Regions from separate parts of the Mesorhizobium yinganensis genome, predicted to be linked through region 1. Evidence: predicted binding sites of a transcription regulator. Region 1 holds the regulator's gene; each other region holds the start of a gene.
The links. The regulator LexA, encoded in region 1, represses DNA repair genes until DNA is damaged. The targets are predictions, from matches to a motif close to TGTTCNNNNTGTGTTCNG.
Positions count from the first base shown of each region.

Region 2: the regulator LexA is predicted to act here: its motif matches at 2,676-2,693, upstream of recA (recombinase RecA).
Region 3: the regulator LexA is predicted to act here: its motif matches at 3,301-3,318, upstream of uvrA (excinuclease ABC subunit UvrA).
Region 4: the regulator LexA is predicted to act here: its motif matches at 3,406-3,423, upstream of ABMA59_RS24640 (DNA recombination protein RmuC).

Region 1 covers NZ_JBEBMH010000027.1:73,489-79,213, reverse strand. The annotation lists gene ABMA59_RS29955 (ComEC/Rec2 family competence protein) at 1-1,343, shown strand, start outside; gene lexA (transcriptional repressor LexA) at 1,337-2,053, opposite strand; gene ABMA59_RS29945 (ABC transporter ATP-binding protein) at 2,231-3,019, opposite strand; gene ABMA59_RS29940 (ABC transporter ATP-binding protein) at 3,016-3,852, opposite strand; gene nikC (nickel transporter permease) at 3,849-4,742, opposite strand; gene ABMA59_RS29930 (ABC transporter permease) at 4,739-5,725, opposite strand, start outside.
Region 2 covers NZ_JBEBMH010000006.1:165,506-171,230, reverse strand. The annotation lists gene ilvA (threonine ammonia-lyase IlvA) at 109-1,365, shown strand; gene ABMA59_RS14300 (DUF1697 domain-containing protein) at 1,362-1,910, shown strand; gene ABMA59_RS14295 (hypothetical protein) at 2,119-2,634, shown strand; gene recA (recombinase RecA) at 2,814-3,896, shown strand; gene alaS (alanine--tRNA ligase) at 4,102-5,725, shown strand, end outside.
Region 3 covers NZ_JBEBMH010000010.1:74,969-80,693, reverse strand. The annotation lists gene ABMA59_RS18960 (YHS domain-containing (seleno)protein) at 1-128, shown strand, start outside; gene uvrA (excinuclease ABC subunit UvrA) at 229-3,156, opposite strand; gene ABMA59_RS18950 (DUF7986 domain-containing protein) at 3,873-5,021, shown strand; gene ABMA59_RS18945 (hypothetical protein) at 5,167-5,436, opposite strand; gene ssb (single-stranded DNA-binding protein) at 5,640-5,725, shown strand, end outside.
Region 4 covers NZ_JBEBMH010000016.1:120,556-126,280, forward strand. The annotation lists gene ABMA59_RS24630 (hypothetical protein) at 1-1,540, opposite strand, end outside; gene ABMA59_RS24635 (hypothetical protein) at 1,903-2,031, opposite strand; gene ABMA59_RS24640 (DNA recombination protein RmuC) at 2,125-3,372, opposite strand; gene def (peptide deformylase) at 3,476-4,006, shown strand; gene lptC (LPS export ABC transporter periplasmic protein LptC) at 4,407-5,096, shown strand; gene ABMA59_RS24655 (LptA/OstA family protein) at 5,111-5,692, shown strand; gene lptB (LPS export ABC transporter ATP-binding protein) at 5,692-5,725, shown strand, end outside.

The sequences.
Region 1 (5,725 bases):
CCATGCGCAACCTCGCCATTTCAGCCATCATCGTACTGGCGGTCACCCCGCACGAAGTTATCGGGCCGAGCTTCCAGATGTCCTTCGCGGCAACGGCAGCGCTTGTCGGAGCCTATGCGTTCTGGACGGGACGGCGCGGCGGCACCGGATCGTTTCAGCCCCGGCGCGGCCTGGTTTCGCTTGCCGTGCGGCATGGCGGCGCTGTTGTCGTAGGGCTCCTGCTGACTTCCCTGGTCGCCGGCCTGGCGACGGCAGCCTTCGGCGCCTATCACTTCCAGCGCATCGCACCGCTCAGCCTAGTGGCGAACCTCGCGGCCATGCCGATCGTATCCCTGGTTGTCGTGCCCTTTGCCGTGCTCGCGGCGGTCGCTATGCCGTTTGGCCTCGACGGGCCGTTCCTCGACGTGATGGGCAAGGGGATCACGGCGATGATCGAAGTCGCGAGATGGTTTTCCGCTCGCTCACCGGTCGATGCGGTGGGGCTGATATCGGGAAAATCCGTGGTTCTTCTGACCATCGCCCTGATCGTGGCGACCGTGACGACGACGTGGCTGAGGCTTTTCGCACTGCCTTTCGCGCTCGCCGGATTGTTGATGTTGGGCGCGACGCGCACCCCCGACGTGTTGGTATCCGAGGACGGCCGGCTGGTCGGATTTCTGACCGGCGAGGGCCTGATGGCGGTGAATCGGCCTCGGCCGAATGTCTTCACGGCCGAGAACTGGAAACGAACGCTCCAGGCGGACGGAATTCATAAGCCGGCGAATGATTTCGGCCTGAATCCGCCGATGGCGTCCGCTGAAAGCATCGTCGCAGGTGTCGGAAGCAAAGAAGGCACCAACCATGGACTCAACCGCACCCGCGGCGCATCCGATGGACTTCCTTCTGTACAGAAGGTGGCCTCTACTGAAGTCCACAATGAGGGTGAGTTCATGAATTCTTCACCCGGCCAGCAACCGACGGATGATTCATCCAGCGCCTTCCTCTGCGATGACATAACCTGCGTCGGCTGGCATCCATCCGGCGCCGCGATCATCCATACAACCGATCCCGAGGAGGCACGGATCGCCTGTTCCTTTGCCGGCGTCATAATTCTCGACGATGCGACCATTCCGCTCAAATGCGCCAACCCAGCCGTCGCGGTGGTCACGAAGCGCGCGCTTGCTCGGAATGGCAGCGCCGCGGTGTATCTGCCTTCGGGCAGCGATGGCACCGCCGAGGTGCATTTCGCCATCGCAACGCCGGATCGTCCTTGGCATGGCAACCGCGCATTCTCGCGCGAGTCTCGGGGACTGCCGCCCTACCAGCGCAAGCCGGCGGTCCCGGCGCCCCCGGAAAATCAGTAGCGACGGATCAAGCCGACAAGCTTGCCTTGCACACGGACCCGGTCCGGACCGTAAATGCGCGTCTCGTAGGCGGGATTGGCGGCTTCGAGCGCGATGGAGGCGCCTTTTCGGCGAAAACGCTTCAGCGTCGCCTCCTGGTCGTCAACCAGCGCGACGACGATCTCTCCGGGTGTGGCCGTGTTGGCATTGCGGATGATCACCGTGTCGCCGTCAAGAATGCCGGCCTCGATCATCGAGTCGCCCCTGACCTCCAGCGCGTAATGATCGCCTGCGGACAACATTTCGGGCGGCACCGATATGGAATGCGTCCGGTGCTGGATAGCATCGATCGGCACGCCCGCCGCGATCCGGCCCATGACCGGTATCGCAATTCCCGAACCTGCCTCGTCATTGCTCGCGACTGGCGCACGCGAAGGTTCGGCCGGACGCTTGCCGAGACTGCCTTCGATGACGCTCGGCGAAAATTTCTTTGCCGAGTTGAGGCCGGGAGCAATCGAATCGGGCAGGCGAAGCACTTCCAGCGCCCGCGCCCGGTTCGGCAGCCGGCGAATGAAACCGCGTTCCTCCAGCGCCGTAATCAGCCGGTGGATGCCGGATTTCGACGCCAGATCAAGGGCTTCCTTCATCTCGTCGAAGGACGGCGGAATGCCGGACTCCTTCAGTCTCTCATGAATGAATAGCAGGAGTTCGTGTTGCTTGCGTGTCAGCATCTCGGCCCCGTCAAGAATCGCACCAAAACAAAACCAGAACAAAACACTATCTGTTCCAGTTGTGTTCCGCAACCGTTAAATATCGGGTTAAGAGGCGGGCAACCAAGATATCAAAATCGAGCGCCAGCGCTGACTCTCTCGAGACTTGGCCGGTTGCCTCCGAGAAGACCGTGGATTTCAGGCCTCTTCCCAGAGATCTTGCAGCAGCTCCCGGTCGTAGCCGGAACTGGCCCGGAACAGTTGCCGCGTATAGGCATGGTCGAACCGTCCGGCGGCAAGGTCGGCGCTGGCCAGCGTCTCCAGAATGCGGCCGCGATTCATCACCGCCAGACGACCGCACATGTAGGAAACCACCGCCAGATTGTGGCTGACCATGATGGTGGTGAAGCCGCGCTCGCGCCGCAGGCGACGGAGCAGGTTGAGCACTTCCGCCTGCACCGAGACGTCCAGCGCGGAGGTCGGCTCGTCGAGGAGAAGAACGCGGGGCTCCAGGACAATGGCGCGGGCGATCGCCACGCGCTGGCGCTGGCCGCCGGAGAGCTGGTGCGGGAAGCGGAAGCGATGTTCGGGTTTCAACCCGACATCGGCCAGCGCGCGCTCGACACGTTTCTCCACGTTGGTCAGCCCGTGGATGCGGGCCGGCTCCGACAGTATCTTATCGACGGTATGGCGCGGGTGGAGCGAGCCGTAGGGGTCCTGGAAAACCATCTGGATCAGCCGTCGCTGCGCATGGCTGCGCGAAAGCGAGACAACGGCTCCACCAATGCGGATCGTTCCGGAATAGTCGCCGATAAGGCCGGCGACTGCGTTCAACACGGTCGACTTGCCTGATCCGGACTCGCCAACCAGCCCGAACGCCTCGCCTTCGGCGATGGATAGCGACACATCGCGGACTGCGTTGAGCCGCCGCGCGCCCTTGCCGAAGCTGATGCCTAGTCCGTCGATCTCGATCATCGGCGCGGTCATCTTGCCCAGCTCGCATCGCGTTGCAGGACGGGCAGTTCCGGCCGGTCGTCGCCGAGGCGCGGCGAGGAAGCGAGCAGGCCCTTTGCGTAGGGATGCTGGACCTGATGCAGTTCGCTCGCCTTGACGGTTTCGACCACCTTGCCGGCATACATGATCATCACACGGTCGCAGAAGGCCGAGACCATGCCGAGGTCGTGGCTGATCAGGATCAGGCTCATGCCGCGCTCGCGAACCAGGTCGTCCAGAATTGCCAGAACCTGGAGCTGCACGGTCACGTCAAGCGCCGAGGTCGGCTCGTCGGCGATCAGCAGTTGCGGCTCTGGAATGAGCATCATCGCGATCATCACGCGCTGGCCCATGCCGCCGGAAAGCTGGTGCGGATAAAGGTGATAGACGGCCTCCGGGTCGCGGATTTTGACCGCTTTCAGCGCCTCGATACTTTTCGCGCGGGCAAGCGCGCGATCCCTGGCGACATGCAGCCGAAACGCCTCCTCGATCTGCTGGCCGACCGTCATCACCGGATTGAGCGAAAATTTGGGATCCTGAAGCACCATGGAGATGCGCTTGCCGCGGATCTTCGGCATCTCTTTTTCGGGCACCTTGAGCAGGTCCATGCCCACGAAGGAAAGCCGGTCGGCGCTGACCCGGCCGGGCGACGGCACCAGCCGCATGATCGAGCGGCCGGTCAGCGATTTGCCGGAACCCGATTCGCCGACGATGCCCAGCCGTTCGCGGCCCAGCGAAAAACTGACGCCACGCACCACGTCCACAAAACCCTGATAGGTCGGGAAGGTGACTCGCAAATTCTCGACGTCGAGGATCGGCGCGCTCATGAGCGTTTCGGGTCCAGCACGTCGCGCAGGCCGTCGCCGAGCAGGTTGAAGCCGAGGCTGACGACGAATATGGCGATGCCGGGGATCGTCGCCACCCACCACTGGTCGAGCAGGTAGTCGCGGCCGGTGGAGATCATGGCGCCCCATTCCGGCGTCGGCGGCTGCGCGCCGAGGCCGAGGAAGCCGAGACCGGCGGCGGTCAGGATGATGCCCGCCATGTCGAGCGTCATGCGCACGATCACCGAGGCAGTGCAGAGCGGCACGACATAGTGCCAGATGATGCGGAAGGGGGAAGCGCCTTGCAGGCGCGCTGCCTTGACGAAATCGGCGTTGCGCACGGTGATCGTCTCGGCGCGGGCAATGCGGGCGTAGGGTGGCCAGGACGTCAGCGCGATGGCGATGATGGCGCTTTCCAGCCCCGGCTTGATCGCCGCGACGAAGGCCAGCGCCAGGATCAGCCGCGGGAATGCGAGAAAGATGTCGGTGACGCGCATCAGCACCACATCGACCGCGCCGCCGATGTAGCCGGAGATGGTGCCGATCAAGAGGCCGATGGGCACGACGATTACCACGACCATGATGACGATGGTGAGCGTGATGCGAGCGCCCCAGGCGACGCGCGAGAGGATGTCGCGGCCGAGTTCGTCCGTGCCGAACCAGTGCCCGGCGCCAGGCGGCTGAAGCCGTGTCGACAGCGACTGCAAGGTCGGCGATTGCAGCGGCAGCACCGGCGCAAGCACTGCGATAAGGATCAGCGCAAGCACGATCGCGAAACCCACCATGGCCAGCGGATTGCCGCGGAACGCCAGCCAGTTGCGGTACCAGTGGCCGAACGAGGCCTGGCGGCGCGAACCGGGCGTATCGGTGAGTAGCCAGTCGCGCGCCGTCATGCCCGCGCCCTCGGATCGAGCAGTCGGTAGAGCATGTCGCAGAAGACGTTGAGGCAAACGAAGATCGCACCGATCAGCATGGTGCCGCCGAGTACGGCATTCATGTCGGCGTTGAACAGCGAGCGGGTGATGTAGAGGCCGAGGCCCGGCCAGGCGAACACCGTCTCCGTCAGCACGGCTCCTTCCAGCAGGGAAGCATAACTCAGCGCCACGACGGCGATCAGCGGAACGACAATGTTGCCGAGCGCATGGCGCCAGACGACGCGGCGTTCCGTCATGCCCTTGGCGCGTGCGGTCAGGATGTACTCCTGGTTCAACTGTGCGAGCATGAAGCTGCGGGTCATGCGCGAGACATAGGCGAGCGTGAGATAGCCGAGCAGGCTTGCGGGCAGGATGAGATGGGACAGCGCGTTGAAGAACACGTCCCAATCGCCGGAGATGGCGCTGTCGACGGTGATAAGCCCGGTTATCGGCTCGACCAGCCCGTCATAGGCGATGTCCAAGCGTCCGGGACCGGCGACCAGGTCGAGCCACGAATAGAGGACCAGGAGCCCCACAAGGCCCATCCAGAAGATCGGGATTGAATAGCCGACGAGGCCGATGACGCGGGTCACGTGGTCGATCCAGCGGCCCTGGTTGGTGGCGGCGACGACGCCGAGCGGAATGCCGATGACAACGCCGATCAGCGTCGCGGCGGTGGCGAGTTCGAGTGTGGCAGGAAAAAACTGTCCGAGGTCGTATAGGACCGGCTGCGAGGTCATCGCCGACGTGCCGAAATCGCCGCGTATCACCTTCATCAGGTAGATCCAGAACTGCTGGTAGACCGGCAGGTCGACGCCGAGTTCCTGCCGTACCCGCTCATAGGCCTCGGGCGGGGCGCGGTCACCGAGGACGGCGAGGACCGGATCGATCGGCACCACCCGTCCGATCAGGAAGGTGATGAAGATGAGGCCGATGAGCGTGAGGATCAGGATGCCGAGGAA
Region 2 (5,725 bases), on a different contig from region 1:
AGCTCAAACGCTTGATTGCGGCCGACACCGCCCTTCCGCGGCGTTGGCGTCGCCGCGCCATTCGTGCGATAGCCCGGATGAAAACCAGACTTGCCGGGAAACACAGGCATGACCGATTTTGTCGAGGGCGTTGCGACAGCGGCCGCAGCACTGCGCGAACTCTTTGCCGAGACGCCTCTGCAGGAGAACCTCTATCTCTCCAACAAGACCGGCGCGCGCATCCTGTTGAAGCGCGAGGATCTTTCGCCGGTGCGCTCCTACAAGATCCGCGGCGCCTTCAATTTCTTCCGCAAGGCCCTTAGGGCGGGGAGCAGGGCTAAACTGTTCGTCTGCGCGTCGGCCGGCAACCACGCCCAGGGTTTTGCCTTCGTCTGCCGGCATTTCGGCAAGCGCGGCGTCGTCTTCATGCCGGTCACGACGCCGCAGCAGAAAATCGACAAGACAAGACATTTCGGCGGCGAGTTCGTCGACATCCGGTTGGTCGGCGACTTCTTCGACGACTGCCTGAAGGCCGCGCTGACCTTCGCGGAGGAAAGCGGCGGGCACATGGTGCCTCCCTTCGATCACAGGGACATCATCGAGGGACAGGCGACGGTCGCCCATGAAATCGCGGCGCAGATGCCGGACGGCGCGATGCCCGACATCGTCGTGCTGCCCGTCGGCGGCGGCGGGCTGGCGGCGGGGGTGACGCGCTATCTCGGCGGACAGGGCAAAAAGCCGCGTTTCATATTCTGCGAGCCGGCCGGAGCGCCCAGCCTCAAGGAAGCACTGACGGCGGGCAGGCGCGTGAAACTCGCGAAGGTCGACAATTTCGTCGACGGCGCGGCGGTGGCCGAGCTCGGTCGTGAGCCGCTGCGTTACCTCAAGGATTTTCCGCCGGATGCGATCCGCCTCATCCCGGAGAACCGTCTCTGCGCTACCATGATCGAGATGTTGAATGTCGAGGGCGTCGTGCTGGAGCCGGCCGGCGCGCTCGCGATCGACGCGCTCAAGGATTTCTCGAAGCGCGAGGTGAAGGGCAAGACCATCGTCGCCGTCGTGTCGGGCGGCAATTTCGACTTCGAACGCTTGCCCGACGTGAAGGAGCGGGCGCTGCGCTTCGAAGGGCTGAAGAAATATTTCGTCTTCCGCTTTCCGCAGCGCCCAGGCGCGCTACGCGATTTCCTGGCGCTGCTGGGCCCCGACGATGACATCGTGCGCTTCGAATATCTGAAGAAATCGGCACGCAATTTCGGCTCGGTGCTGATCGGCATAGAGACGAAGGATTCCAAAAACTTCGGCGTCCTTGCGAAACGATTCCACGAGGCCGGTTGGGCCTATCAGGACATCACCGAGAACGAGACCCTGGCGGGGTTCATCATATGACGGGGAAGACGGTTTTCATCCTTCTGTTCCGCGGCGTCGGTGGCGCGACGCAACTGCCGACCGGGCCGCTGCGCGAGGCGCTTGCCGAGGCCGGGTTCGAGAATGTCGCCACCTACATAAACAGCGGCAATGCCGTGGTTCGTACCAAGCTGTCGCGCGAGAAGACGGTCGCAAAAGTCGCGGAAATCTGCCGGGAAAAATTCGGCTTCACCAAGACGATCCACGCACCGGCGCAGCAAGAATGGTCAAAGCTGATCGCCGACAACCCGTTTCCGGACGCCGTCTCCGTGCCGAAATTCTTGCACGCCGCTGTCCTTGAAAAGGCACCGCAGGACAAGAACGTCGCGGCGATCCGCGCCTATGCGAAGGAGGGCGAAAAAATCGAGATCGTCGGCAAGGTCGCCTATCTCCACACGCCGGCCGGGTTCGGCACATCGAAGATGGCGGAGCGCTTCGACAAATTGATCGGCGTGGAAAACACGGCGCGCAACTGGAATTCCGTGCTGAAGCTGGAGGAACTGGCGAAGAAGGCGGCCAAGGGGTAACGAATCTGCAGAAATGGCCGCCGAACGATCGTCAAACTGGTTGCACATCTTAACCCCGCTGCCCGACCTTGCCGGCGTGTGATGCCTCAAAGCCGCATTCAGCCTTCGGTCAAACACGCGGCCAGCATATCGTCGAGGCGGCTCTTGCTTTGACAGAGCATCCCGAAGAAAACTGGTCCGCGAACGGGCAGGGGCGGACGGCGGTTCCATGAGATCGAATTCTGTCGGGCTTCTTGTCGCCGCATTCGCTGCTTTGGTGTCTCAAGCCAGTAACGCGGCGGCGCAGCAGGCCGGACGCTGGAAAGTATCGACGGGGCGTGAAGCGGCCACCGCGACACTCTACAGCCTGAATACGCTGACCACGGGAACCCGTACGATCGATTATCGTCCGGCGCTCGTTCTGTCTTGCGAGACCCGCCGTTATCCGGTGTGGCGCCAGGCCGTGCGGGTCCGCCAGACGATCTCGGGGGATGGCAGCGTCGGCGTTTCGATCCGCCTCGACAATGGCGGCGCCTTCAACGAGCAATGGGTGCTCGCCGAAAAGAGCCGGGCGGTGCAGACCGACGGGGGCGAACAGGTGGCCCGGCTGTCGCGGGCGCGCCGCCTGAATTTGTCATGGCGGTTCGGCGTCTTTGCAGGCCGCGGCGAGGCGGTATTCGACCTCGCCGGAATCAGCGACACGCTGGCGCAATTGGCCCAGGCCTGCGGCGTCGAAGTCCCCTGACGCCTGCGGATGCACGGCCGAACCTGGCCGACCAAAGGGGATGGAACAAAATTCGAACATATTGGAAAGTGCTGGTAAAACAATGAGATGATCCTCTTGCAAAATGCGAACAAAAGAGGTACAAACTATCAGGGATATCGGATCGGCCGCCCTTCATAGACGACCAAGGGGAATGTATCATGGCGCAAAATACATTGCGGCTTGTTGAGGACAGATCGGTGGATAAATCAAAGGCTCTGGATGCGGCGCTGTCGCAGATCGAGCGGGCTTTCGGCAAAGGCTCGATCATGCGGCTCGGCGCCAATGAGCAGGTTGTCGAGATCGCGACGATTTCGACCGGCTCTCTCGGCCTCGACATCGCGCTCGGCGTCGGCGGGCTGCCGCGCGGACGCATCATCGAGATCTACGGTCCGGAAAGCTCGGGCAAGACGACGATGGCGCTGCACACCGTCGCCGAGGCGCAGAAGAAGGGCGGCATCTGCGCTTTCGTCGACGCTGAACATGCGCTGGATCCGGTCTATGCACGCAAGCTCGGCGTCGACTTGGAGAATCTGCTGATCTCGCAGCCGGACACCGGCGAGCAGGCGCTGGAGATTTGCGACACGCTGGTGCGTTCCGGCGCGATCGACGTGCTGGTGGTCGATTCGGTCGCGGCGCTCACCCCGCGCGCGGAAATCGAAGGCGAGATGGGCGATGCGCTGCCTGGCGCCCAGGCGCGGCTGATGAGCCAGGCGTTGCGCAAGCTGACCGCCACGATCTCGCGTTCCAACACCATGGTTATATTCATCAACCAGATCCGCATGAAGATCGGCGTGATGTTCGGTTCGCCGGAGACGACCACCGGTGGCAACGCCCTGAAGTTCTACGCATCGGTGCGCCTCGACATCCGCCGCATCGGTGCGGTCAAGGACCGCGACGAGGTCGTCGGCAACCAGACCCGCGTCAAGGTGGTTAAGAACAAGCTGGCGCCGCCCTTCAAGCAGGTCGAGTTCGACATCATGTATGGCGAAGGCGTGTCGAAGACCGGCGAACTGGTCGATCTCGGCGTCAAGGCCGGCGTCGTCGAGAAGTCGGGCGCTTGGTTCTCCTACAATTCGCAGCGTCTCGGTCAGGGCCGCGAGAATGCAAAACTGTTCCTTCGCGACAATCCGGATACGGCGCGCGAGATCGAGATGGCGCTTCGCCAGAATGCCGGGCTGATCGCCGAACGGCTGCTGGAAAACGGTTCCGATGGCGGCTTCGACGATGCCGCGGAAATGTGACCGGTTGTCCTCCTGACTGTGTCGACCTGCCGCCGGCCTCGCGCCGGCGGTTCTGTTTTGGAACGGTGCGCCCTGACGGTTGCTTCCCGGCGAAGCTTTCCGCAAGGCTTTGCAGGCGCCTTGCGGTGTTGTGGACACGCTTTGGCACTGCCGCTAAAAGGCCTTTTCCATTCCCCCGCCGCGCGGGATTTCAAAAGGTTTTGGCATGAGTGGCGTCAACGAGATTCGGTCGACCTTCCTCGACTATTTCAGGAAGAACGGTCACGAGGTCGTCGCCTCCAGCCCGCTGGTGCCGCGCAACGACCCGACCTTGATGTTCACCAACGCCGGCATGGTGCAGTTCAAGAACGTCTTCACCGGGCTGGAGACGCGCAACTATTCGCGTGCAACCACCTCGCAGAAATGCGTGCGCGCAGGCGGCAAGCACAACGACCTCGACAATGTCGGCTACACCGCCCGCCATCTCACCTTCTTCGAGATGCTCGGCAATTTTTCCTTCGGCGACTATTTCAAGGAACGCGCCATCGAGCTTGCCTGGAACCTGATCACCAGGGATTTCGGCCTGCCGAAGGACAAGCTGCTGGTCACCGTCTATCACACAGACGATCAGGCGGCCGATCTATGGAAGAAGATCGCCGGCTTCTCCGACGACCGCATCATCCGAATCCCGACATCGGACAATTTCTGGGCGATGGGCGACACCGGTCCGTGCGGCCCCTGCTCGGAAATCTTCATCGACCGCGGCGAGCACATCTGGGGGGGGCCGCCCGGCAGCCCGGAGGAGGACGGCGACCGTTTCCTCGAATTCTGGAACCTGGTCTTCATGCAATACGAGCAGGTTACGAAGGAAGAGCGCATCGATCTGCCGCGCCCGTCCATCGACACCGGCATGGGCTTGGAGCGCATGGCCTCGATCCTGCAGGGCGTCGACAGCGTCTTCGAGACCGACCTGTTCCGCACCCTAATCGATGCGACAGCCTCGGCGCTCGGGCGCGGGCCGGACAAGGACAACGTCGCCTCGTTTCGCGTCATCGCCGACCATCTGCGGTCGTCCTGCTTCCTGATCGCCGACGGGGTTTTGCCGTCCAACGAGGGCCGGGGCTACGTGCTGCGCCGCATCATGCGCCGCGCCATGCGCCATGGCCAGTTGCTGGGCGCGAACGAACCTCTGATATGGAAACTGGTCCCGGCGCTGCTGCGCGAGATGAGTGCGGCCTATCCGGAACTGGCGCGGGGCGAGGCGCTGATCACGGAGACGCTGAAATTGGAGGAGACCCGCTTCCGCAAGACGCTGGCGCGCGGCATCGCACTGCTCGACGAGGCGACGGCCACGCTCGGCCCGGGCGACATGCTCGACGGCGAGACGGCGTTCAAGCTCCACGACACCTACGGTTTCCCCCTGGATCTGACCCAGGATGCGCTGCGCCAGCGCAGCATCTCCGTCAACCTCGACGGCTTTCAGGATGCAATGGAGCGGCAGAAGGCCGAGGCGCGCAAGAGCTGGGCCGGGTCCGGCGAGGCGGCGACGGAAACCGTGTGGTTCGGCGTGCGCGAAAAGACCGGCGCCACCGAGTTTTTGGGTTACGACACCGAGCAGGCTGAGGGCATCGTGCTGGCGCTGGTCAGGGACGGCGCGTCGGTCGAAACCGCCTCGACGGACGAGACCGTCGGCCTGGTCGTCAACCAGACGCCGTTCTACGGCGAATCCGGCGGCCAGATGGGCGACACGGGAACGATCTCGGGCGAGGGTTTCCGCTTCGAGGTGACCGACACGCAGAAGAAGGGCGACGGCCTGTTCGTGCATTTCGGCAAGGTCGCGGAAGGCGCCG
Region 3 (5,725 bases), on a different contig from region 1:
AGGCTTGGACCATTGTCGATGGCAAGCTCTACCTCGGTAGTTACAAGCAAGACATCGACGATCTCAACAAGGACCTGGCCGGGAACATCCAGAAGGCGGAAGCTGCCTGGAAGGTAAGAGGCAACTAGACGGCCGCTTGCGGCATTCTGCAACAGTAAATTCCGCGTAAGCAGGGAAACGCGGCAGCGCTGGATGTCGGCCGCTAGGCGGCCGGCTAGCTGCGCGATATCACTCCGCCGCTTCCCGCTTTCCCGCCTTCGGCCTTCTCTCCAGCAGCTCCTTCAAGAACTGCCCCGTATAACTCCGCTTTTCCTCGACGACCTCTTCCGGCGTGCCCTGCGCCACCAGTTCGCCGCCGCCGTCGCCGCCTTCGGGGCCTAGGTCGAGAATCCAGTCGGCGGTCTTGATCACTTCCAGATTGTGCTCGATGACGACCACCGTGTTGCCCTGGTCGACCAGTTCGTGCAGCACTTCCAGAAGTTTGGCCACGTCGTGGAAATGCAGGCCGGTGGTCGGCTCGTCGAGGATGTAGAGCGTCTTGCCGGTGGCTTTGCGCGACAGTTCCTTGGCGAGTTTGATGCGCTGCGCCTCGCCGCCGGAGAGGGTGGTGGCCTGCTGGCCGATATGGATGTAGCCGAGGCCGACCTGTTTCAGCGTGTCGAGCTTGTCGCGCACGCCGGGCACGGCGGCGAAGAACTCGACGCCTTCCTCGACGGTCATGTCGAGCACGTCGGCGATCGACTTGCCTTTAAAAGTGACGTCCAGCGTCTCGCGGTTGTAGCGCTTGCCGTGGCAGACGTCGCAGGTGACGTAGACGTCGGGCAGAAAATGCATCTCGATCTTGATGACGCCGTCGCCCTGGCAGGCCTCGCAGCGGCCGCCCTTGACGTTGAAGGAGAAGCGGCCGGGCTGGTAGCCGCGCGCTTTCGCCTCCGGCAGGCCGGCGAACCAGTCGCGGATCGGCGTGAAGGCGCCGGTGTAGGTGGCGGGATTGGAGCGCGGCGTGCGGCCGATCGGGCTCTGGTCGATGTCGATGACCTTGTCCAGGAATTCCAGGCCCTCGATGCGGTCGTGCTCGGCCGGGTGCTCTCTGCTGCCCATGATGCGGCGCGAGGCGGCCTTGAACAGCGTCTCGATCAGGAAGGTGGATTTGCCGCCGCCGGAGACACCGGTGACGGCGGTAAATGTGCCGAGCGGGATTTCGGCGGTGACGTCCTTCAGATTGTTGCCGCGCGCGCCGACGACCTTTATGCGCCGGCCCTTCTTCATCTTGCGGCGCTCGTCGGGCAGCGCGATTTCCAACTCGCCGGTCAGATATTTGCCGGTGATGGAGTTGGGGTTGGCCATGATCTCGGCCGGCGATCCCTGCGCGATAACGCGGCCGCCATGGATGCCGGCGGCCGGGCCGATGTCGACGACATAGTCGGCCGTCAGGATGGCGTCCTCGTCGTGCTCGACGACGATCACCGTGTTGCCGAGGTCGCGAAGATGCTTCAGCGTGTCGAGCAGGCGGGCGTTGTCGCGCTGGTGAAGGCCGATGGAGGGCTCGTCGAGCACGTAGAGCACGCCGGTGAGGCCCGAGCCGATCTGCGACGCGAGGCGGATGCGCTGGCTCTCGCCGCCCGACAGCGTGCCGGAATTGCGCGCCATGGTGAGGTAGTCGAGGCCGACATCGTTGAGGAAGCGCAGGCGCTCGCGGATTTCCTTGAGGATGCGCACCGCGATTTCGTTCTGCTTGGCGTTGAGTTTTTGCGGCAGGTCGGTGAACCAATGGTCGGCCTTGCGGATCGACATGTTGGAGACCTCGCCGATATGCAGGCCGGCGATCTTCACCGCCAGCGATTCCGGCTTGAGGCGGAAACCGTTGCAGGCGGGGCAGGGCGTGGCCGACATGAAGCGCTCGATCTCCTCGCGCATCCAGGCCGATTCCGTCTCCTTCCAGCGGCGTTCGAGGTTGGGGATGACGCCCTCGAACGTCTTGGTCGTCTTGTAGGAGCGCAGGCCGTCGTCATAGTTGAAAGTGATCTCGCGCTCGCCGGTGCCGCGCAGCACGGCGTGTTTGGCCGCGTCGGACAGGCTGGAAAACTTGTCGCCGAGCTTGAAGCCATAGGCCTTTCCCAGCGCTTCCAGCGTCTGCGCGTAATAGGGCGAGGTCGATTTCGCCCACGGGCTGACTGCGCCGTCGCGCAGCGTGACGTTGTCGTCGGGAACGATCAGGTTCTCGTCGATGGCGCGCTGGCTGCCGAGGCCGTCGCAGGTCGGGCAGGCGCCGAACGGGTTGTTGAAGGAGAACAGCCGCGGCTCGATCTCCGGAATGGTGAAGCCGGAGACCGGGCAGGCGAATTTTTCCGAGAAAAGAATGCGTTCGTGGGTTTCGTTCTTCGACTTGAAGGCGCTGTCGCCCTCCGCCGTCTCCTCGACCGGCAGCGGCTTGTCGGCGAATTCGGCGACGCAGAGCCCTTCCGCCAGCTTCAGCGCCGTCTCGATGGAATCCGCCAGCCGCGCCGCGAGGTCGCCGCGCACCACGATGCGGTCGACGACGACGTCGATGTCGTGCTTGTATTTCTTGTCGAGCGCCGGCGCCTCGGCGATCTCGTAGAAGGCGCCGTCGACCTTGACGCGCTGAAAACCCTTCTTCTGGAGTTCCAGCAGTTCCTTCTTGTATTCGCCCTTGCGGCCCCTGACGATCGGCGCCAGCAGGTAGAGGCGCGTGCCTTCCTCCAGCGCCATGACGCGGTCCACCATCTGGCTGACCGTCTGGCTCTCGATCGGCAGGCCGGTGGCCGGCGAATAGGGAATGCCGACGCGCGCATAGAGCAGGCGCATGTAGTCGTAGATCTCGGTGACCGTGCCGACGGTCGAGCGCGGGTTGCGCGAGGTGGTTTTCTGCTCGATCGAGATGGCGGGCGACAAGCCGTCGATCTGGTCGACGTCCGGCTTCTGCATCATCTCCAGAAACTGCCGCGCATAGGCCGACAGGCTCTCGACATAACGGCGCTGGCCCTCGGCATAGATGGTGTCGAAGGCGAGCGAGGACTTTCCGCTGCCCGACAGGCCGGTCATCACGACGAGGCTGTCGCGGGGCAGGTCGAGATCGACATTCTTGAGATTGTGCTCGCGCGCGCCGCGCACCGAAATGTATTTATGGTCGGCCATGCCGCTCCGCCGCCTGTCGCTCATGTGAAATCGGTTCAGCCCGCAACAGGCCGCCCGTGCCTATGTAGGTATGGAGATCGCCATGTCGAGGTGGTCTCCGCCAAAGGCGGATTTACCCGCCTTTGTCCGCGTTGGGCAAGCGAAAAGAACAAAAGTTGAACATCCTCCTGACAAAGCACAGGGCCGGCGTACACTCATTTCCGATCACATTTCTTTGCCGGCTGCGGTCTGGGGTTGACGCGGGCGGCTGGGCTTGGCAGACTCGCATCGTCGCCTGGGAGAGATCGGCATTGCCGGTCAGACGGCGGAAAAGCCCGGATCTGCGAGACGCCGCAGGTCGATTTCCCGGCTGGCATGTGTTGAACGAACACGGGAGCGAGGCATGACTCCACCGGACAGTTCCACAGGGCTCCGCGCCTGAGCAGGAGCCGGCGGCTAGCGAATGGCCGGGATGATAACCGGCGGGCAGGACTGGCCGTTTCCCCTACAATCAGAGACTATTGGTCGGGTCGTCGGCTGACGCCGCGAAGCACCCGAAATCAAAGCCGGTAAAACATTCCCGGCAAGGGTAAGATCCAGAAGCCCTGCCTGCTCGGACGAGCGGCAGGGTTTCGTCTTGTGGATGACCCGACAAAACCATCCATTGTCATCGTGTTACATCCACCTTGCCGCTAAGATGGCCACGTCCGTCCATTCGCCAAGCCGGCAGGAATCCCATGTCGAAAAGCCACGAACTTGCCGGTCTTATCAAATGGTCCAACAGGGACGAGTGGCAGGATCTGTTCGACGATGTCTTCGACGAGCATTTCGGCCCGGCTTTCGAGGATTACGGCATCGATTTCGAGCAACTGGAAAAATTGATCGGCGAACGGGAGATGACCAATCTCTGGGGCTGCGCCTTTGAGGATTTCGTTACAAGGCCAGCTTCCGAGGAGGACGAGCGCACCATCGTCGACGACTATCTCAAGCGGCGCGGCTGGAAGGAATCGCCCTCGGCCCGCCGCTACATGGAGGCGCTCCGGGATTCCCTCTTCAGCGTCTACGAGGTCAGCGAGATCGTCCCCGGACAGTCCATGCTGCTGCGCGACATGATCCGTGGCGGCGAGCCGGTGCGCGTTACCGAGCATTCGGCGACGCGCGGCTTGCGCGATCTCGACCGGCTCGGCTGCAGGGTCGTCGAAGTGGCCGGAAAGCACCGTCTGGCCGGCGGACTGACAACGTTCAGCGAGGCGGCCTATGCCGAAGTGGTCAAGGCAATCTCGGATCCGATGAAGAGGATCGGCGAGGAGGTGTCGAAGCAGGAAGTGCCGACGGAGGACGATATGGCGGGCATCGATTTTCCCGAGCTCGCCGAAACGATCTTCCTGCATGGCTCGGCGCCGGCGTTCACCGCGATCTGGCTGGAGGACATGCTGAACGGCAGGATCGACAAGGTGCCGCCGCCGCGCTTCAACAGCGACGGCGAGGAGCTTTCATTCCATACGATCTCCTATCCACTTACGCCCGGAGCCACGGCCGACGCGATAGCCCGGCGCCTGGAGCAAATCCCCGAACTGCTGGCGCAGGAAGAGGGCCTGTGGAACTGGACGGAACCGGCGGAGAGTGTTTCGGTGCCCGCTGGACCGTCGGATAAGTACGCCCGGGTTCAGGATGAACGGCTGCATATCGAGCTCGAGGATGGCACGCCGGTTTTCGCCACGGTCGAACTGACGCCGGATATGCTGGTTCTGTCCGCCAATTCCAAGCAGAGGGCGGACCGCGCCAAGCTCATGCTGAAATCGGTTCTCAAGGGGCAAATCGGGCAGCCCCACACCGAGGTTCACAGCCCGGAGGAACTCGCCGCTGCGCAGGAGGATGATCGGTAAGCGTTTCGGGCTGACGCCTTCTTTCACAACTTGACCTTCAGGGAAGCAGTCATGCGCCTGCGTGAATTGGGCCGGAGAACTGCGAACCCCCAACAGCGGGAGAAGCGTGCGGCGGCTCGGGTTCAACGTGTCCCCGGCAGCAACGTCAGCGCGACTGTGCCGGCAGCGTGCCGGCGCGTATGTCGACCCTGACATAGCCGGAAATCTTTACGTCCCACTTGCCCATTCGCACGAAGCCGTCACCGTTCTTGGACGCCGGTTCCAGCGGCTCGGCGAGCGGCTTGACGATCGGCTCAGGCCGCTCGACGCCGGGGAGTGTCGTCCGGGGCTGCTGGTCGGCGAACGCCGGCGCGGCGGATGAGGTCACGAGCAGGGCGGCCACAGGGAGACGAGCGAGGATCATCTTGCCGATCATAGGAGCGATGCCGGCGAAAGCAAAACGCGAGCGGGTGAGCCTCCTGACATTTTTCGCTGGCCTCCTGCGAACAAAACAAGTACAAAACAAATTGTGGACAGGCCGCCTGAATTTCCGTCGAGCGCCGCGCCGTGCGCGTCGATGGGCTAGGATGCGGACGAGCTTACGGACAGCCAAACTTAGGACAAGCGCGGAGAAGTGTGATGGCGGGTAGCGTGAACAAGGTCATTCTGGTGGGCAATCTCGGCGCCGACCCTGAGATTCGCCGGCTGAACTCGGGCGATCCGGT
Region 4 (5,725 bases), on a different contig from region 1:
GCCGGCAGTCCCGCAGCGCGAGACCGTCGCAATCGTTCACCAGCGTCCGGCCGTTCACCTTGCAGTTCTCGAAAAGAACATTGCCCTCGCATTGCTGCAGGCGCAGCCCGCCCTGGCTGATCTTGGCGCTGCCGTCGATGTTGCGGAAACTGATGTCGCCGAGGAAGTTTCGCACGTTGATGAGGTCGGTCGTGTCCGAGAGATCGGCCTCCATGACGACATTGGCGATCTCGATGTTCTTCCAGCGCGGCTGTTCCTGGTAGCGCGCGCCGGTGTTCGGATCGTCGGCGTATTTCGAGGTGCCGTATCCCGACACATCGATGATGGCCAGCGCGTTGATGCCCGATCCGGTGATGTTGTAGGCGACGATGTCGCGCAGCGAGATATTCGAATAGACCTTTCCCTTGTCGTCCGGATGGGCGTAGCGGTCGCCCTCGTCGCCGACGACGAGATCGAGAAGTTGCACGCCGTTGCGCTTGACCCCGTCGTCCAGCCCGTCGAAGTCGACCTTGCTGATCTGCACCGCATAGGCGGCCGAAATCGCGATGAGCCGCCCGGTATTGCGCACCCTCAAATTCTCGAAACGAATATTGTTCGGGTGATAGCTGTGCGCGTCCTTCTCCTTCGGCAGCACGAACGGTTTTATGGAGTTGCCCTCCGCGTCGAGCGGGAAATCGTGCCCGGACGTGCCCCAGTGCACCAGGATCGCATCGCCATGGATGCTTTTCGGCGAAGCGCCCTCAATGAGGATGTCGCTGGCGGCCACGCCGGAAATGCGGCCCGTGCAGGCGATGGCGTGGGCCGACGCCGACCCTTCGGCCCGCGTGATCTTCAGGCGGGAGAGCGACGTGCCGGTGACGAGTTCCGGCGCGACCAGTTTTCCGCCCTCGCGAACCGGGTCGTAGAAAACCTTGCCCACCGTGATGCATGTTCCGTAGGAGCCCTGGCCGTTCTGAATGGTTTTCGGAATATGGGCGCTTATCTCGATATCCTCGATCGTGACGCCGGAGGTCAGGATGTTGACGCCCTCATTCTCGCGGTCGATCGACATATGGAGACCGCAGCGCTCGCGGCCGACGCCGCGGATGGAGACCGGATCGTTCAGTTCCAGCGTGCCCTTGTGCGAAAAATAAGCGTCGATCAGCATGGGCGCACCGGACAGCGCGGCAAAATCCCGCGCCGCCTGCACGGCGGGTGCATCGTCCGTCTCGCCGTCGCCGACGGCTCCGAGCATCAGCGGCGAGGCCGGGTTTTCATCGAGCAGGAAATACCGGCCGTTGGCGGTGGAGAACCAGGCCGCCTCGGGATAGCGCGCGGTCTCTTCGGCATCGCTCTCGCGGTAGCGCGCACCGCCGCGCGTCGGATGCTTCGCGGCGTCATAGGCGAAGGTGGCGACACGGCTGATGCCCTCCGGCACGGATTTGTCCGCCGCCGTCACCTTGTCGGTCAGGACGACCATCGCCGTCGCATCCTGTGCGAAAGCTGCCCGCGTGGCGATAACGGCCGTCCCGGCGCCGATGAGGAAACTGCGTCGATCCATGAAATGCCTCGCTCCGATGAAACCCGAATGCCGCGCCCTAGAGTCCCCCAGGATTTTGGCAATCTAGGGCGACGGTTCGGTTTTTGTACGGCGGGACTGGAAAGTCACCTCACAGCAGCGCGAGGATCATCTCAACCCGAGGTCGCGCGCCCGACTCCGCCGCCGTCGCGGCGGACACTGTCTCGGCGTCCCGGCAACGGAACGTGACCATAGACGTCACACCGGTGGCAAGCGCCTCGCAAAGACTGTTGTTGGCGGATGAATGGGTCGGCCCTCGCCCTCACCGAGGGGGGCGCAAACAAGGCGTCACGGCCGCCCCCGGAAACGGAGCGGCCACGGAGATGCGCAAGATCAGGAGAAGATTATTTCTTTTCCTTGATCTTCATCGCCGGCACGGCGGGTGCGTGCAGCACGGGCGGGGCTGCCGGCTTCTTGGCGTCCTTCTTGGGTTTTCGGGCTTCCTTGCCCGGTCGCATAGAGCCTTTGGCCATATCCGGTCCTCCTGTTGATCCTGCCTCAAATGAATCAGGAGTTTTGCCGCCGCGCAAGATGTCATGCAGCAGGCGGACTGCGCTCAACACGCATCAGGCGGAGCCTTCCTCGACCACCCGCAGCCGAAGCTGCCCCGTCTTGCTCTGCGCGCCACGCGCCGGCTCCGATTCGATCGCCGGCGGCGGATCGCCGAATTCCAGCGCCTCGATCTTCTGGCCCCGCTTTGCGACTTTCGAAGCCGAGATCAGGATGTCGTCGATGTCCTTGCTCGCCTGCCCGAAATGCGCCTGAAGCTTGCGCACGCGCTCGTCCATGCGTCCCAGATCCTCCATCAGCCGCACCACCTCGCCCTGGATGAGATGCGCCTGCTCGCGCATCGAGGCGTCCTTCAAGATCGACTGGATCACCTGGATCGACAGCATCAACAGCGAAGGCGAGACGATGACGATGCGGGCGCGATGGGCGCGCTGGACGACCGGCTCGAAATTCTCGTGGATCTCCGCGAAGATCGATTCCGACGGCACGAACATGAAAGCGGTATCGTGCGTCTCGCCTGGCAGCAGATACTTTTCCGAGATCGCCCTGATATGCACGTCGAGGTCGCGCCGGAACGCCTGCTGCGCCGCCCGCTGCGCCTCGCCGCTTTGGTCAACCTCCGCCGCGGCACGGATGGCGTTCCACGCCTCGAGCGGAAATTTCGCGTCGATGATGAGCGGCGGCGCGCCGTTCGGCATCTTCACCGTGCAGTCCGGCCGGCTGCCGTTGGACAGCGTGTCCTGGAAGGCGTAGGCACCCTGCGGCAGGCCGTCGGCGACGATCGCCTCCATGCGCGACTGGCCGAAAGCGCCGCGCGTCTGCTTGTTGGACAGGATCGCCTGAAGCTGCACCACCTGCCCGGCCAGCGACTGGATGTTGTTCTGCGCGGTATCGATCACCGCCAGCCGCTCCTGCAGGCGGGCGAGGTTTTCGTGCGTCGACTTCGTCTGCTCCGCCATGGTCTGGCCGATGCGGCCGGTCATGGCGTCGAGGCGCTGGCCGATCGACTGGTTGAGTTCCGCCTGCCGCGCGCCGAGCACGTCGGCCACGGTGCTCATGCGCCCCTGCATCTCGGCCTGCGCCTGCAGGATGCCGGCCATGCGGGCCTCCGTGTCGCGTGCGCGGTCTGCCGCCTCGGCGGCGGCAACGGCGCGCGCTTTTGCCGAGCGCCAAAGCGCGACGGCGAGCATCAGCAGCAGAACCAGGAACAGCGTCGCCAAGCCAGCCAGGGCTTGGCCGAGCGTAAGCACCGTCGTGCCGAACTGAGCTACCGGCTGGTCGAGGATTTGGGCAAAATCGGTCATGCCGGCGAGGATAGCCGATTCGCCGGCCGCTGACAGATCAAAACAGGAACGTCATCAGCCTCTCCCCGTTGACGCCTTTCGCGCAAGCCATTACCTGAAACGCATGTCGATCAAGCCGCTGATTATCCTCCCCGATCCGGTGCTGCGCCTGGTTTCCAAGCCGGTCGAGCGCTTCGATGCGCCGCTGCGCAAATTCGCCGACGACATGCTGGAGACCATGTATGACGCGCCGGGCATCGGATTGGCCGCGATCCAGGTCGGCGAGCCGATCCGCATGCTGGTCATCGACCTGGCCAAGGAAGACGAGCCCAAGGCGCCGCAGGTCTTCATCAATCCGAAGATGGTCGAGCGATCCGACGAACGATCCACCTATGAGGAAGGCTGCCTGTCGATCCCGGATTATTACGCGGAGGTCGAACGCCCGGCCTCGGTGCGGGTGAAATATCTCGACCTCGACGGGGTGGAGCGGGAGGTCAAGGCCGAAGGCCTTCTCGCCACCTGCCTCCAGCACGAGATCGATCATCTCGACGGCGTGCTGTTCATCGATCACATCTCGCGGCTGAAGCGCGACATCGTGGTGCGCAAGTTCCGCAAGCTTGCCAAGGATCGCCCGCCGAGTCGCATGGCAGGGTGACCGTTTCTGTCGCTTCGGCGTGATTTGCCCGCCTGAACGCAGGTAAAAGCGTTCATCCTTTGGTCGCCAATGTCAGGAAAAACTGTCGATGCCCCCTGTTTCCGTGGCTCGGGAGGGCTGACAATCCGTTCAAAGATACCATATTGTGCGAGTGTCCAGGCGTGACAGCCGAATTTCCTTTGGCGAGCACGCGAGATCGAGGGTGGGCAAAAAGCGCCTGCAACCGGTTGGGACGGAATCCCCGCATCGGCCTGTTCCGCGCGTGCGGAAGGGGGGAGGGTCGAACGGTATCAGGCAGTTAGCCATAATTTCGTGGCTTTCGGCACGTTGATCGCGGTCAGTCAAAGGGTGATCCAGCGCGACGACCACGGTTCGCGCCGCGACACGAGACAGGTACGCAATGTTGGCAAGATCGCCAGAGTCGACCGACGCATCCACGCAAGCCGTGGTCGGACCAAGCACGACCGTGGCCGAGCGTTCGGCCATCTTCCACAATGCCGCGCGTCATTCGCGCATGGTCGGCATCCTCAAGATCGCGCTGCCCTCGCTGGCCGTGGTCATGGCCGCCGCCTTCTTCGTGCAATCCTACAGGTCAACACCGGCGGCCGAGATCACGGCAGACGCTACCGCGGTCTCCGATGGCAAGCTGGTGATGGAAAGCCCCAAGCTCGAAGGCTTCACCAACGACAACCGCCCCTATTCCGTCAGCGCGCTGCGCGCGGTCCAGGACGTCGGCAACGACGCAGTCGTGGAACTCCAGGGCATCGCGGCCACGCTGCCGCTCGACCAGAGCCGGACAGCGACGATCGACACGGAGCGCGGCCTGTTCGACCGCATGGCCAACACGCTCGACGTCAACAGCGACATCAACATCACCACGTCGGACGGCGCCGTGGCCAAGCTCGCTTCGGCCCTGGTGGACATCAGCGGCGGCCGCATGTCGACCGACAAGCCGGTCGAGGTCCACTACAAGGGCGGGTCGATCGCGTCGGGCGCCATGTCCGTCGAAGACCGCGGCAAGGTCGTGGTTTTCGACAAGCGCGTTAAGGTGCATATAGTGCTGCCGAAGAAAGATACGGCAAGCCAGTAAGGATGGATAAGGGGATGATCGGGAAAAATTTCAGCCTGTCCGCTTGCGCCGCAATCGCCTTGCTGGCGTTGCCGGTCTTGCCGCTCCAGGCACAGGAGGCTGCCGCGCCCAATACGGCAACGGGGCGGCTGCAGGGCCTGAGCATCAACAGCGGTCTGCCGATCCAGATCGAAAGCGACCGCCTCGAAGTGATCGACGGCGAGAGCAAGGCGCTGTTCACCGGCAACGTCAACGTCACGCAGGGGCCGACCTTGATGAAGGCCGGCAAGATGACTGTGTTCTACGCCAACAACGGAAACGGTTCGGCAGCGACAGGGTCCGCCGACATCGACCGGCTCGAAGTCGAGGACAAGGTCTACATCAAATCCAACACCCAGGTCGCCACGGGCGATCGTGGCACGTTCGACATGGCGAGCCAGGTGCTGGTGCTTTCCGGTAAGGAAGTCGTGCTTTCGGAAGGAAAGAACGCCCTGGTCGGCTGCAAGCTCACCGTCAACATGAAGACCGGCCGCGCGGAAGTCGAGGGCTGCAAGTCGGAAACGAACAGCAGTGGCCGCGTCATGATGTCGATCACGCCCGGTACACAGAAGCCCTGATGACATCCGGAGAATCGTTGCTGTCCCGCTTGT